DNA from 2 places in the Bordetella bronchialis genome. Region 1 is predicted to be linked to the other one. Evidence: predicted binding sites of a transcription regulator. Region 1 holds the regulator's gene; the other holds the start of a gene.

Region 1 (5,214 bases):
TCGACTTCGAAGGTCGCCACGGCGCCGTTGGTGGCGTCGTAGGTGCCCGTCACCTTGCCGGAGGTCGGCAGGTAGCTGCTGGTGATGGCCGAGACGTCGGTGGCGTTGGTGGTGTCCAGCGTGGCTTCGTAAGAGAAGTTGCCCGACGCGGCGTGGTACGTGTATTCGACGTCCGTCGCGCCACCTTCGATCGTGACCTTGTCGCCGTCGTTCAGCTTGGCGAAGGCCTGGTCGGCCGTCACGGCGTCGAACTGCGTGGTCACCGTGTAGGTGTTGGCGCCCGCGGCGGTGTTGCCGCCGGCGGCGACCAGGTCGCTGACCGTGGCGGTGCGGTTCTGCGTCGTGCCCGTGCCGTTGATGTTGAAACCATCCAGGCCCAGGGACTTGGAGGTGATGCCCTTCAGGCTGATGTTGATGGTCTGGCCGTCGTTGGCGCCAACCTGGATGCTCAGGTTCTGGTCCTTGGCCAGCACGTTCACGCCGTTGAACTGGGTCTGGGCGGACACGCGGTCGATTTCGTCCAGGCGCTGCTGGATTTCAGCCTGGATCGAATCCAGGTCGGACTGGGAGTTCGTGCCGTTGGTGGCTTGAACGGTCAGTTCGCGGATGCGCTGCAGGTTGTTGTTGATTTCGTTCAGGGCGCCTTCCGTCGTTTGCGCGATGGAGATGCCGTCGTTGGCGTTGCGGGCAGCCTGGGTCAGGCCGTTCACGTTCGCCGTAAAGCGGTTGGCAATTGCCTGACCAGCGGCGTCGTCCTTGGCGCTGTTGATACGCAGGCCGGAGGACAGGCGCTCGATCGCAGAGCCCAGGGCCGACTGCGAGTTGTTCAGGTTGTTTTGAGCAACCAGAGAAAGATAGTTGGTATTGATCACTGCAGCCATGAATAGCTCCCAAGAGAGAAAGGCTTCTTCAAACCGGGCAGCCAGGCCGCCCTGCGGGCACGGTATCGTCCACCGGAGAGATGGGCCGCATGCCGCGCCGCTGACTGGGTAACGGCAAGCCGGCGTAAACCTTTAGGGGGAGGGGGAGCGAAAAATTTCCATATGTGGCACAGCGGACCCGGGCGGCGGCGCCTCAGGCTATGGAGGCCACCCGGACATCTTCCGGCAATTGCTGCCAGGCGCCTTCCTTCAGCCTGGCGCGCAGCCGGCCCATGGCCTGGGAGCGAAGCTGGCACACCCGCGCCTCGGTCACGCCCATGACCGCGCCGACTTCCTTCAGATTGAGCCCCTGCTCGTAGCACAGGGATAGCAGCAGCTTCTCGCGCTCGGGGAGGGCGGCGATGGCCTCGGCCAGGGCGCTGCGGAAGTCTTCCGCCAGCAAGGCCTCCAGCGGATTGCCGGACCCGGACGTCTCTGCGGCGCCGGCGGCCCAGTCGCCGTCGCGGCCTTCGCCGGCGTTTTCCGAGCCGAAGTCCTCGTAATGGACGATCTGCGCTCCCTGCGCGTCATAGAGCAATTGATGGTATTCGCCCAGGGGCAGCTCCAGGTGTCCGGCGATTTCCGCCTCGCTGGGCGGGCGCATCAGCTGTTGCGTGAGCTGCGCGATGGCCTGGTCGATGCGCTTGGCCTTGCTGCGCACGCTGCGCGGCAGCCAGTCCTGGTTGCGCAATTCATCCAGCATGGCGCCGCGGATGCGCGCCGTCGCGTAGGTCTCGAACTGGGCGTCCGCCACCTCCTGGTAGCGGCGGGCCGCATCCAGCAGACCGATCATCCCCGCCTGGATCAGGTCGTCCAGTTCCACGCTGGCGGGCAGGCGCGCCAGCAGTTGCAGGGCCAGCTTGCGCACCAGGGGGGCGTACTCAGCCAGGCGATCTTCGGAAAGGGGCATTGCACTCGACTAGAAGGTTGACCCGTCGCCCGCCACGTTGTGGTGTTGCCTGCGCGCGACATCGTTAGGTCTGGCGGTCCGACCAGCCAGACTCATCCCGAAACCATGTTTCACCTTGCATTGTGAGTACTTCGCCACGTTTCATTGGCACAAAGACACAAGCTTTCTAATGGTTGTTTACGGAATTGCCTTACACTCACAAAAGTCTTTGTTGCTATATATGTCCTTTCGGTGCGATATTTCACTTGTTCCAAAGATTTGTCATGTCTGTCACACAAAATGACATTGCGCATGGTAAATTGTATGACTTGTTGGAACAAACGAAATATTTAGACATTTGTTGCACTCCCGTAGTAACCCAGCCGGCACGGGGGTCGGCTGGTCCCAGGACAGAACCGAAATAGTGAACAAGGGATATTCCGATGAAACAGCCTGAGAACACTTTGCTCGCCGACATTCGAGAAGTGAACCTGTCCTACCTGCTCCTCGCGCAGCGCATGCTGCGCGATGATTATGCGGCTTCCATGTTCCGCCTGGGCTTCAGCGAACAGGTGGCGGACATCCTGATGCGGCTGTCGCCGGCGCAACTGGTCAAGCTGGCCAGCTCCAGTTCCTTGCTGTGCCGCTTCCGCTTCGACGACTACAGCCTGTTGTCGGCGCTGACGCACGACGTACTGGGCGGGGCCCTGCAACAGGCCCACGCGACCATCCTGCTGGCCAAGCAGCCCGTCGAGCAGCTGGCCTGATCTTTCTTATCCCGCAAAGGTCATGGCTATCAAAAGCGTTTCCCAAGAAGCCGACGAGATTCTGCTGGCCAGCGCCATGATCGGTCTCGGCGCCCGCCTCCAGGTCCTGGAGTCGGAAACCAGCCTGAGCCACGACCGGCTCGCGCGGCTGTACCGCGAGATCCGCGGTTGCTCGCCCCCGAAGGGGATGCTGCCGTTCTCGGTGGACTGGTTCATGACCTGGCTGCCGAACATCCATTCGTCCCTGTTCTACAACGTCTATAAGTTCCTCAACGAGCACACCGGCAGCAAGGGCGTGCGGGCCATCATCGATGCCTACCGCCTGTACCTGGAGCATGCCGGCGTGGCCGATCCGGAGCAGGGCGAGCCCGTGCTGAGCTTCACCCGGGCCTGGATGCTGGTGCGCTTCTTCGACGGCAAGATGCTGCAATTGTCGGAATGCCGGCAGTGCGGGGGGCATTTCATCGCCCACGCGCACGATCCGCGCGCCGATTTCGTCTGCGCCATCTGCCGTCCGCCCCCACGAGCGGGCAAGACGCGCGCGGCGGCCAAGGAGCGGGCCGGCCGGCGCGCCATGCCGGCGGCCGGAGCCGCCGTGCCGGCAGCCCCCACGGCGAGCGCGGCGGTGGCCGGTGCCGCGGCGGCCAATGCCGCGGCGGCCGATGCCGTCGGTTTGTGAGCCTCTTGCGCTCAATAACCCCAAAAGCCCCTGAAAATTCCCCGTAAACCACGCTTTCACGGCGACGGTCCCGGGGGATGATGGGCGCCTGGGTAATACATCTATGCTTGGCAGGGGCCTGATGTGCTGATTGTTATTGGTTATCTCGTGGTGATCGTGTCCGTCGTGGGCAGCTTCGTTGCCCTGGGCGGCCATATGGGCGCGCTGTACCAGCCTTTCGAGTTCACGCTCATCGCGGGCGCGGCGGCCGGCGCCTTCCTGGCGGGCAATAGCCGCAAGTCGCTGCAGCTGATCAAAAGCGCGGTGCCCAATGCGCTGCGCGGCGCCCGCTACAACAAGGACGTGTACATGGAACTCATGTCCTTGATGTACGTGATCCTGAACAAGGCGCGCCGCGAGGGCCTGATGGCCGTCGAGTCGCACATCGAGGATCCGGCTTCCAGCCCCATCTTCACGGAATGCCCGCGCATCATGAAGGACGAGAAGCTGATGGAGTTTCTCACCGACTACCTGCGCATCATGATCAGCGGCAACATGAGCTCCTTCGAGATCGAGACGCTCATGGACGAGGAAATCGAAACCTTCCGCCACGAGCGCCAGGTGCCGGTGCTGGCGCTGCAGAACGTCGCCGACGCCATGCCCGCCTTCGGCATCGTGGCCGCGGTGCTGGGCGTGATCAAGGCGCTGGCGGCGGTCGACCAGCCGCCCGCCGTGCTGGGCGACCTGATCTCCAAGGCCATGGTGGGGACCTTCCTGGGCATCCTGCTGGCCTACGGTTTCGTCGGGCCGCTGGCCTCGCGCGTGGATCGCCAGACCAGCGAGGCGGTCAAGATCCTGGAATGCATCAAGACCACGCTGCTGGCCAGCATGAACGGCTATCCGCCGCAACTGGCGGTGGAGTTCGGCCGCAAGGTCCTGTTCTCCGGCGTGCGTCCGTCGTTCGCCGAACTGGAAGAGCACGTCCGCCAGGCCAAGACCTCCACCTCCAAGGCTTGACGGGGATCCTGTCGCATGGCTCCAGTCAATAACCATCGGGTGGTGATCCGGCGCAAGAAGGGCGCGCATGGCGGGCACCACGGCGGCAGCTGGAAGATCGCCTACGCCGACTTCATCACCGCGATGATGGCGTTCTTCCTGGTGATGTGGCTGATCAGCGTGGTGCCGCGCGAAGAGCTCAAGGGCATCGCCGAATACTTCCGCATGCCCCTGCGGGTCGCCCTGACCGGCGGGCCCAGCAATTCCGCCGAGACCAGCGCGATCCCGGGCGGCGGCGTCGATCCCTTGCGCAGCGAGGGCGACGTGCGGCGCGCCGACGGCAATCGCGTCGAGGCCCAGGTGCAGGGCGACGAGGCGCAGCGCCGCGACCAGCGCCGCCTGGAAGATCTGCAGAAGCGCCTGAACAACCTGATCGAAAACAGCCCGGTCCTGAAGAATTTCCGGCCGCAGCTGCTGATCGACATGACCACCGAAGGCCTGCGCATCCAGATCATCGACAACAAGAACCGGCCGATGTTCGCCACGGGCTCGGCGGAGGTCCAGCCCTATATGCGCGACATCCTGCGCGAACTGGGTCCGGTGCTGAACGAGATTCCCAACAAGATCAGTATCTCCGGCCATACCGACGCCACCCAGTACGCGCGCGGCGAGCGTGCCTACAGCAACTGGGAGCTGTCCGCGGACCGTGCCAATGCGTCCCGGCAGGAGCTCGTGGCCGGCGGCATGAACGAGACCAAGGTCGCGCGGGTGATGGGCCTGTCTTCCAGCGTCAGCCTGGTTAAGGATGACCCCTATGCTGCCGTTAATAGACGCATCAGCCTGGTGGTGTTGAACCGGGCCACGCAGCAACGGCTGGAGCGCGAGAACGCGTCGGCGGCGGATATCTCGGCCGCCGATGCCAGGCAGGTTGGCAGCGGGCTGGTGCGCTCGGCGCCCGCGCCGGGCCGCAATAGCGGCGTGGTC
Region 2 (5,214 bases), 1.3 Mb from region 1:
GGCCTGTTCACCCAGCCGGGGGCCGACGTCGCGCTGCTGGCCACGCAGAACGGAATCAGGCGGCTTGCGCGCCCGTAGCGCGCGGTGACCGGTGCCCGGTTCCCGGCGACCGGTTCATAATCCTGTCACATGGAAGTCATAACCTAGCCCCCCGATGCGGCCCGGGACTTCCTGATGGCATTTCTTGGAGGCTCGCATGGCAATGGAACCATCGTCAACCCCGCAGGGAGCCCGGATGACCGAGCACACAAACAAACAATTCGATGCCGACCTGGAAGCGGTCCGTTCGCAGTTTCTGGCGATGGGCGGCGTGGTGGAAGCCATGATCCAGGACGCGATCGACGCCTTGGCCAACGGCGATCTGGACCTGGTCGACAAGGTCCGCGAACGGGAAAAGGAAGTCAATCGCTACGAGGTCGAAATCGACCAGCGCATCAGCTATATCCTGGCGCGCCACCAGCCCACGGCGATCGACCTGCGCATGCTGCTGGCCGTGTCCAAGATGCTGACCGATATGGAGCGCTCCGGCGACGAGGCCGAGAAAATCGCCACCGTCGCCCGCCGCATCAACGACGGCGAAGTGCGCGTCACTCCCTTGGTGGACCTGCGCCATATGGCCAACAGCGTGCGCGCCATGCTGCGCCAGTCGCTGGATGCCTTCGCCCGGCTGGATCCGGTGCAGGCCGCCCAGGTGGTGCGCAGCGACAAGGAAGTGGACAAGGAGTGGAAGGCCGCGCTGCGGCAGCTGATTTCCTTCATGCTGGAGGATCCGCGCACCATCACGCCTTCGATCGACCTGATCTTCATCGCGCGCGCCATGGAACGCATCGGCGACCATGCCAAGAACATGTCGGAGCGGGTCATCTACATGGTGCGCGGCGCCGACGTGCGTCACACGGGCGCCAAGAATGCCGAACGCCAGGCCCGCGGCGAAGAGGAAAGCACCGAAACCACGGAATAAGCGCCGGGCCGCATGCGGCGCCTTGTCGCCCCGCTACGAAGCGACCCGCTTCGGGGCGACCGGTCATCAAGGCGGCGCATCCCCGCCCGACGGCCCGGCAGCGGCAGGCGAGCCGCCGCGGCAAGAAAAACGGCCCGCCCGCGTCGACCCCCACGGCCGGACTTCTCGTCCGGGTCAGGTGGGCCGACGCGGGCGGGCCGCGCCGTGTTCCAGGTGGCGCCGCGTTTCAGGCCGGGCCGCGTTTCAGGCCGAGGGCGGAACGTAGCCCTGGGCCTCGACGGTGCCGTCCTCGAACAGGAAGCGCTCCATCTGCTGCTGCAGGTACTTGCGCGCGCGCGCATCGGCCAGGTTCAGGCGGTTTTCGTTGACCAGGCGCGTCTGGATGCTTTTCCATTCCTCCCAGGCCTCTTTGGACACCTGTTGCCAGATGCGCTGGCCGAGTTCGCCAGGGTAGGGCGGAAAGTCCAGGCCTTCGGCGTCGCGCTTGAGTTTGACGCAATGGACGGTACGGGTCATGGGTATGGCTGCCGGATAAACGTTGGATCGTCGATTTTACCGAAACGCCCGTCCGGCGGCGTACGGCGTCACAGGCGCTTGATGAATACCAGGCTGTTGCGCGAGCGGTTGTAGTGCTGCTGCTTGTCGCGCGGCAGGTCGGCGATGCCGCCCTGGACGAAGCCGCGCTTCATGAACCAGTGCGAGGTACGCGTCGTCAGCACGAACAGGCGCTTGGCGCCCAGCGCGCGGGCGCGCGATTCCATGTGGCGCAGCAGCAATTCGCCTTCGCCGGAGCCCTGCCATTCCGGATGGACGATCAGGCAGGCCATTTCGGCCATCTGCTCTTCCTTGTAGGGATGCAGGGCCGCGCATCCGTAGATGACGCCGTCGTGCTCCAGCACGGTGAAGTTCTCCACGTCGCGCTCGATCACGCTGCGGCCCCGCGGCACCAGCGTGCCGTCGGCTTCCAGCGGCTCGACCAGGCTGAGGATGGCGCCCACGTCGTCGACCGTGGCGGGCCGCAGGTCGTCCAGCGTGTCCTCGACCACCATGGTGCCCACGCCGTCGTGGGTGAAGATCTCCAGCAGGACGCTGCCGTCCAGCCCGAAGGGAACCACGTGCGCCCGGGCCACGCCGCGCTTGACCGCCTGCGAGCTGTACTTCACGAACAGCGCCGTGTCCTCGTCCAGGCCGCCCTTGGCCAGCAGGGCATCGGCGTCCACGCGCGCCAGCTCGGTGTCGATGGAGCCGTCTTCGTTGCGCACGCCTTCGGTGGTCGACAGGAAGATCAGCTTTTCCGCCCGCAGCGCGACCGCCACGCTGGTGGCCAGGTCTTCCATGGCAAGGTTGAAGGCTTCGCCCGTGGGCGAGAAACCCAGCGGGGACAGCAGGATCACCGAGCCCTTTTCCATGGCGAAACGCATGCCGTCGACGTCGATCTTGCGCACGTGGCCGGTGTGCCGGTAATCCACGCCGTCGATCACGCCGGTCGGCCGCGCGGTGACGAAGTTGCCCGAGATGACGCGTATCTGGGAATGCGACATCGGCGTGTTGGGCAGGCCCTGGCTGAAGGCGGCCTCGATATCCAGGCGGATCTCGCCGGCCGCCTCCTTGGCGCATTCCAGCGACGCGGCGTCGGTGGGTGACAAGCCGCGGTCGAACTGGTGGCTGAAACCCTTCAGCCGCAGCTGTTCGTTGACCTGCGGACGGGATCCGTGCACCAGCACCAGCCGTATGCCCAGCGCCGACAGCAGGGACAGGTCCTGAACCAGTGTGTTCAGCGCGCCGGCCTGGATGAGTTCCCCGCCGAAGGCCACCACGAAGGTCTTGCCGCGAAAGGCATGTACGTACGGGGCGACCTCGCGAAACCAGCGCACGAATTGCGCGGGCGCGAAGCCGGGGGCTTCCAGGGCTGAGACGGTTTCTTGATCCAGGTCGGGCATGGTGCGGTGAAGAGCCGGAAAGAACAGGTAGGCGGCCAGGCGGAACCTGGGTTGAATCGCGAAATTATAGTGATCGCGCCGCCGCCCTGTTAACGCCGGTCCGGCAATGGGGTCCTACAGGGTGCCGGGGTAGGTGCCGCCGTCCAGCACCAGGTTCTGTCCCGTCATGAATCCGGCCCGCGCGCCGCACAGGAAGGCGCAGGCATCGCCGAATTCCGCCGGGTCGCCCAGCCGGCGCGCCGGCACGGTGCGGCGCCGCGCCTCCAGGATGTCCTCGACGGTCTTGCCGGTTTTTTGCGCGGTGGCGATCGCCGTGCCGCGCAGCCTGTCGGTCTCGAACGGCCCGGGCAAAAGGTTGTTGATCGTGACGTTGTGTTCCGCGACCTGCCGCGCCAGCCCCGCCACGAAGCCGGTCAGGCCCGCCCGCGCGCCGTTGGACAGGCCCAGGTGGTCGATGGGCATCTTCACGGCAGCAGAGGTGATGTTCACGATGCGGCCGAAGCGGCGCCCGATCATGCCATCGATGGTGGCCTTGATCAGTTCGATCGGGGCGATCATGTTGGCGTCCAGCGCCTTGATCCAGTCGTCCCGCGACCATTCGCGGAAATCGCCGGGCTTGGGGCCGCCGGCATTGTTGACCAGGATATCGGGATCCGGGCAGGCGGCCAGCAGGCGGGCGCGGCCTTCCGCCGTGGTGACATCGGCGGCCACCGTGGTGACGCGGGCACCGGTTTCGCGCCGTATCGCGTCGGCGGCTTCCTCCAGCGCTTCGGCGCCCCGCGCCGACATGATCACATGCACGCCCTCGCGTGCCAGCGACAGCGCGCAGGCGCGCCCCAGTCCCTTGCTGGATGCGCACACCAGCGCGGTACGTCCTTCAATGCCCAGATCCATGTTCGAGAGTCTCCGTGAGAAATGCGGCCCGGACCGGACGGGGCGGCGATGGGCGCCGTCCAGGCGGAAACGGCGCGGTCCGGGCGGGAAAGCCTGCTTAATTTTCAGAAAAAAAGGGTCGCAACTTGAAGTTTCATCGTTAATAATTTGAAATATGCGCCTGATGCAATTGTCGACACGAAAAAAACCGACTTCGGGTCTCAACAACGATACCAAGCCGCCAGGGAGATAAGCCGTCCTCTCCGAAGCGCGGTAATTTCTCGAGGATACACGGCAGTGACGCAATCCTATTGGTTGACCCTGGATCCGGCGACCCGCGAGCTGCGTGCCGGTTTTCGTGCCGCGGCGGCGGTGGAACCCCCCGACAGCGAGATGTTGCAGGCCGCGCTGGCGGCTCGCGGCTGGAGCGTCGATGCGCTGGACAGCGGAGCGGTCGCGGGATTCCTGGCGCGCTGCCAGGAGGCTGCTGCCCGCATCAGCGCCGAAGCCCTGCGCCAGGCCGGCACCACGGTGGCAGCGGCCGCCTCCATCGCCCATGAAGTATCCGGCGAACTGGCCGCCATCGAGTCCAGCGCGGCACGCCTGGGCGCCGCCCTGGAGCTCATGGACGCGCCCGAGGCGGCCGTCGCGCCGGCGACCGAGGGCGACGGCGTGGTCGAGGCGGTCATCGGCGAAGTGGTCGACGGCGCTTTCGAACTGGAGGTCTCCGAGGACAAGCTGCAGGTCTACCTGACGCTGCATCCGGCCAGGGGTGGGCGCGCCGTCCAGTTGGGAGACGTCCGCGCCGCCCTGACCGGGCATGGCATCGTCTATGGCCTGGACGAGGAAACGTTGCTGCAGGCGGTCGAAGGCGGTGCCACGGAAGCGGCGCTGATCGCCTCGGGCATTCCTCCCAAGCAGGGCCAGCCCACCCGTTTCGAGAGCCTGCTGACCCGGCAGGCCGCGGCCGACGTGGACGAGAACGCGCCCGTGGATTACCGCTCCCTGGGCAATCTGGTCCTGGTCAAGGCCGGCATGCCCTTGATGCGGCGGATTCCCGGTACGCTCGGCACGGACGGCATCGATGTGTATGGCAATCCCGCGCCGGCCCCGGCGCCGGAGGATCTGCCCTACGACGAGAATCTGGCCGGCGTGGCGCGCGATCCCAACGATCCGGAGATCCTGGTGGCCGCCATCGACGGCGCGCCTTCCATGCTGCCCTGCGGCGTGTCGGTCAATCCGGTGGTGGAGGTCGACGCCGTCAACCTGAACTCGGGCAACATCAACTTCGAGGGCACGCTGCAGGTACGCGGCGATGTCACCACCGGCATGTCGGTCAAGGTCAGCGGCGACGTCCTGGTCAGCGGCACGGTGGAAGCCGCGCACATCGACGCCGGCGGCAACGTGGTGGTCAAGGGCGGCATCATGGGTGCGGCGGAA

Evidence for each region. The regulator FliA, encoded in region 1, starts transcription of late flagellar genes. The targets are predictions, from matches to a motif close to CTAAAGTTTNNNNNNNNNNNGCCGNTA.
Region 2: the regulator FliA is predicted to act here: its motif matches at 3,893-3,919, upstream of BAU06_RS16960 (DUF342 domain-containing protein).

What each region holds. Positions count from the first base shown of each region.
Region 1 covers NZ_CP016170.1:2,553,566-2,558,779, forward strand. Annotated here, with positions in the region: gene BAU06_RS11225 (FliC/FljB family flagellin) at 1-881, opposite strand, end outside; gene BAU06_RS11230 (RNA polymerase sigma factor FliA) at 1,075-1,830, opposite strand; gene flhD (flagellar transcriptional regulator FlhD) at 2,253-2,576, shown strand; gene flhC (flagellar transcriptional regulator FlhC) at 2,599-3,255, shown strand; gene motA (flagellar motor stator protein MotA) at 3,379-4,251, shown strand; gene motB (flagellar motor protein MotB) at 4,267-5,214, shown strand, end outside.
Region 2 covers NZ_CP016170.1:3,846,070-3,851,283, reverse strand. Annotated here, with positions in the region: gene rpiA (ribose-5-phosphate isomerase RpiA) at 1-78, shown strand, start outside; gene phoU (phosphate signaling complex protein PhoU) at 236-961, shown strand; gene BAU06_RS16975 (oxidative damage protection protein) at 1,205-1,477, opposite strand; gene argA (amino-acid N-acetyltransferase) at 1,546-2,901, opposite strand; gene BAU06_RS16965 (SDR family oxidoreductase) at 3,016-3,795, opposite strand; gene BAU06_RS16960 (DUF342 domain-containing protein) at 4,072-5,214, shown strand, end outside.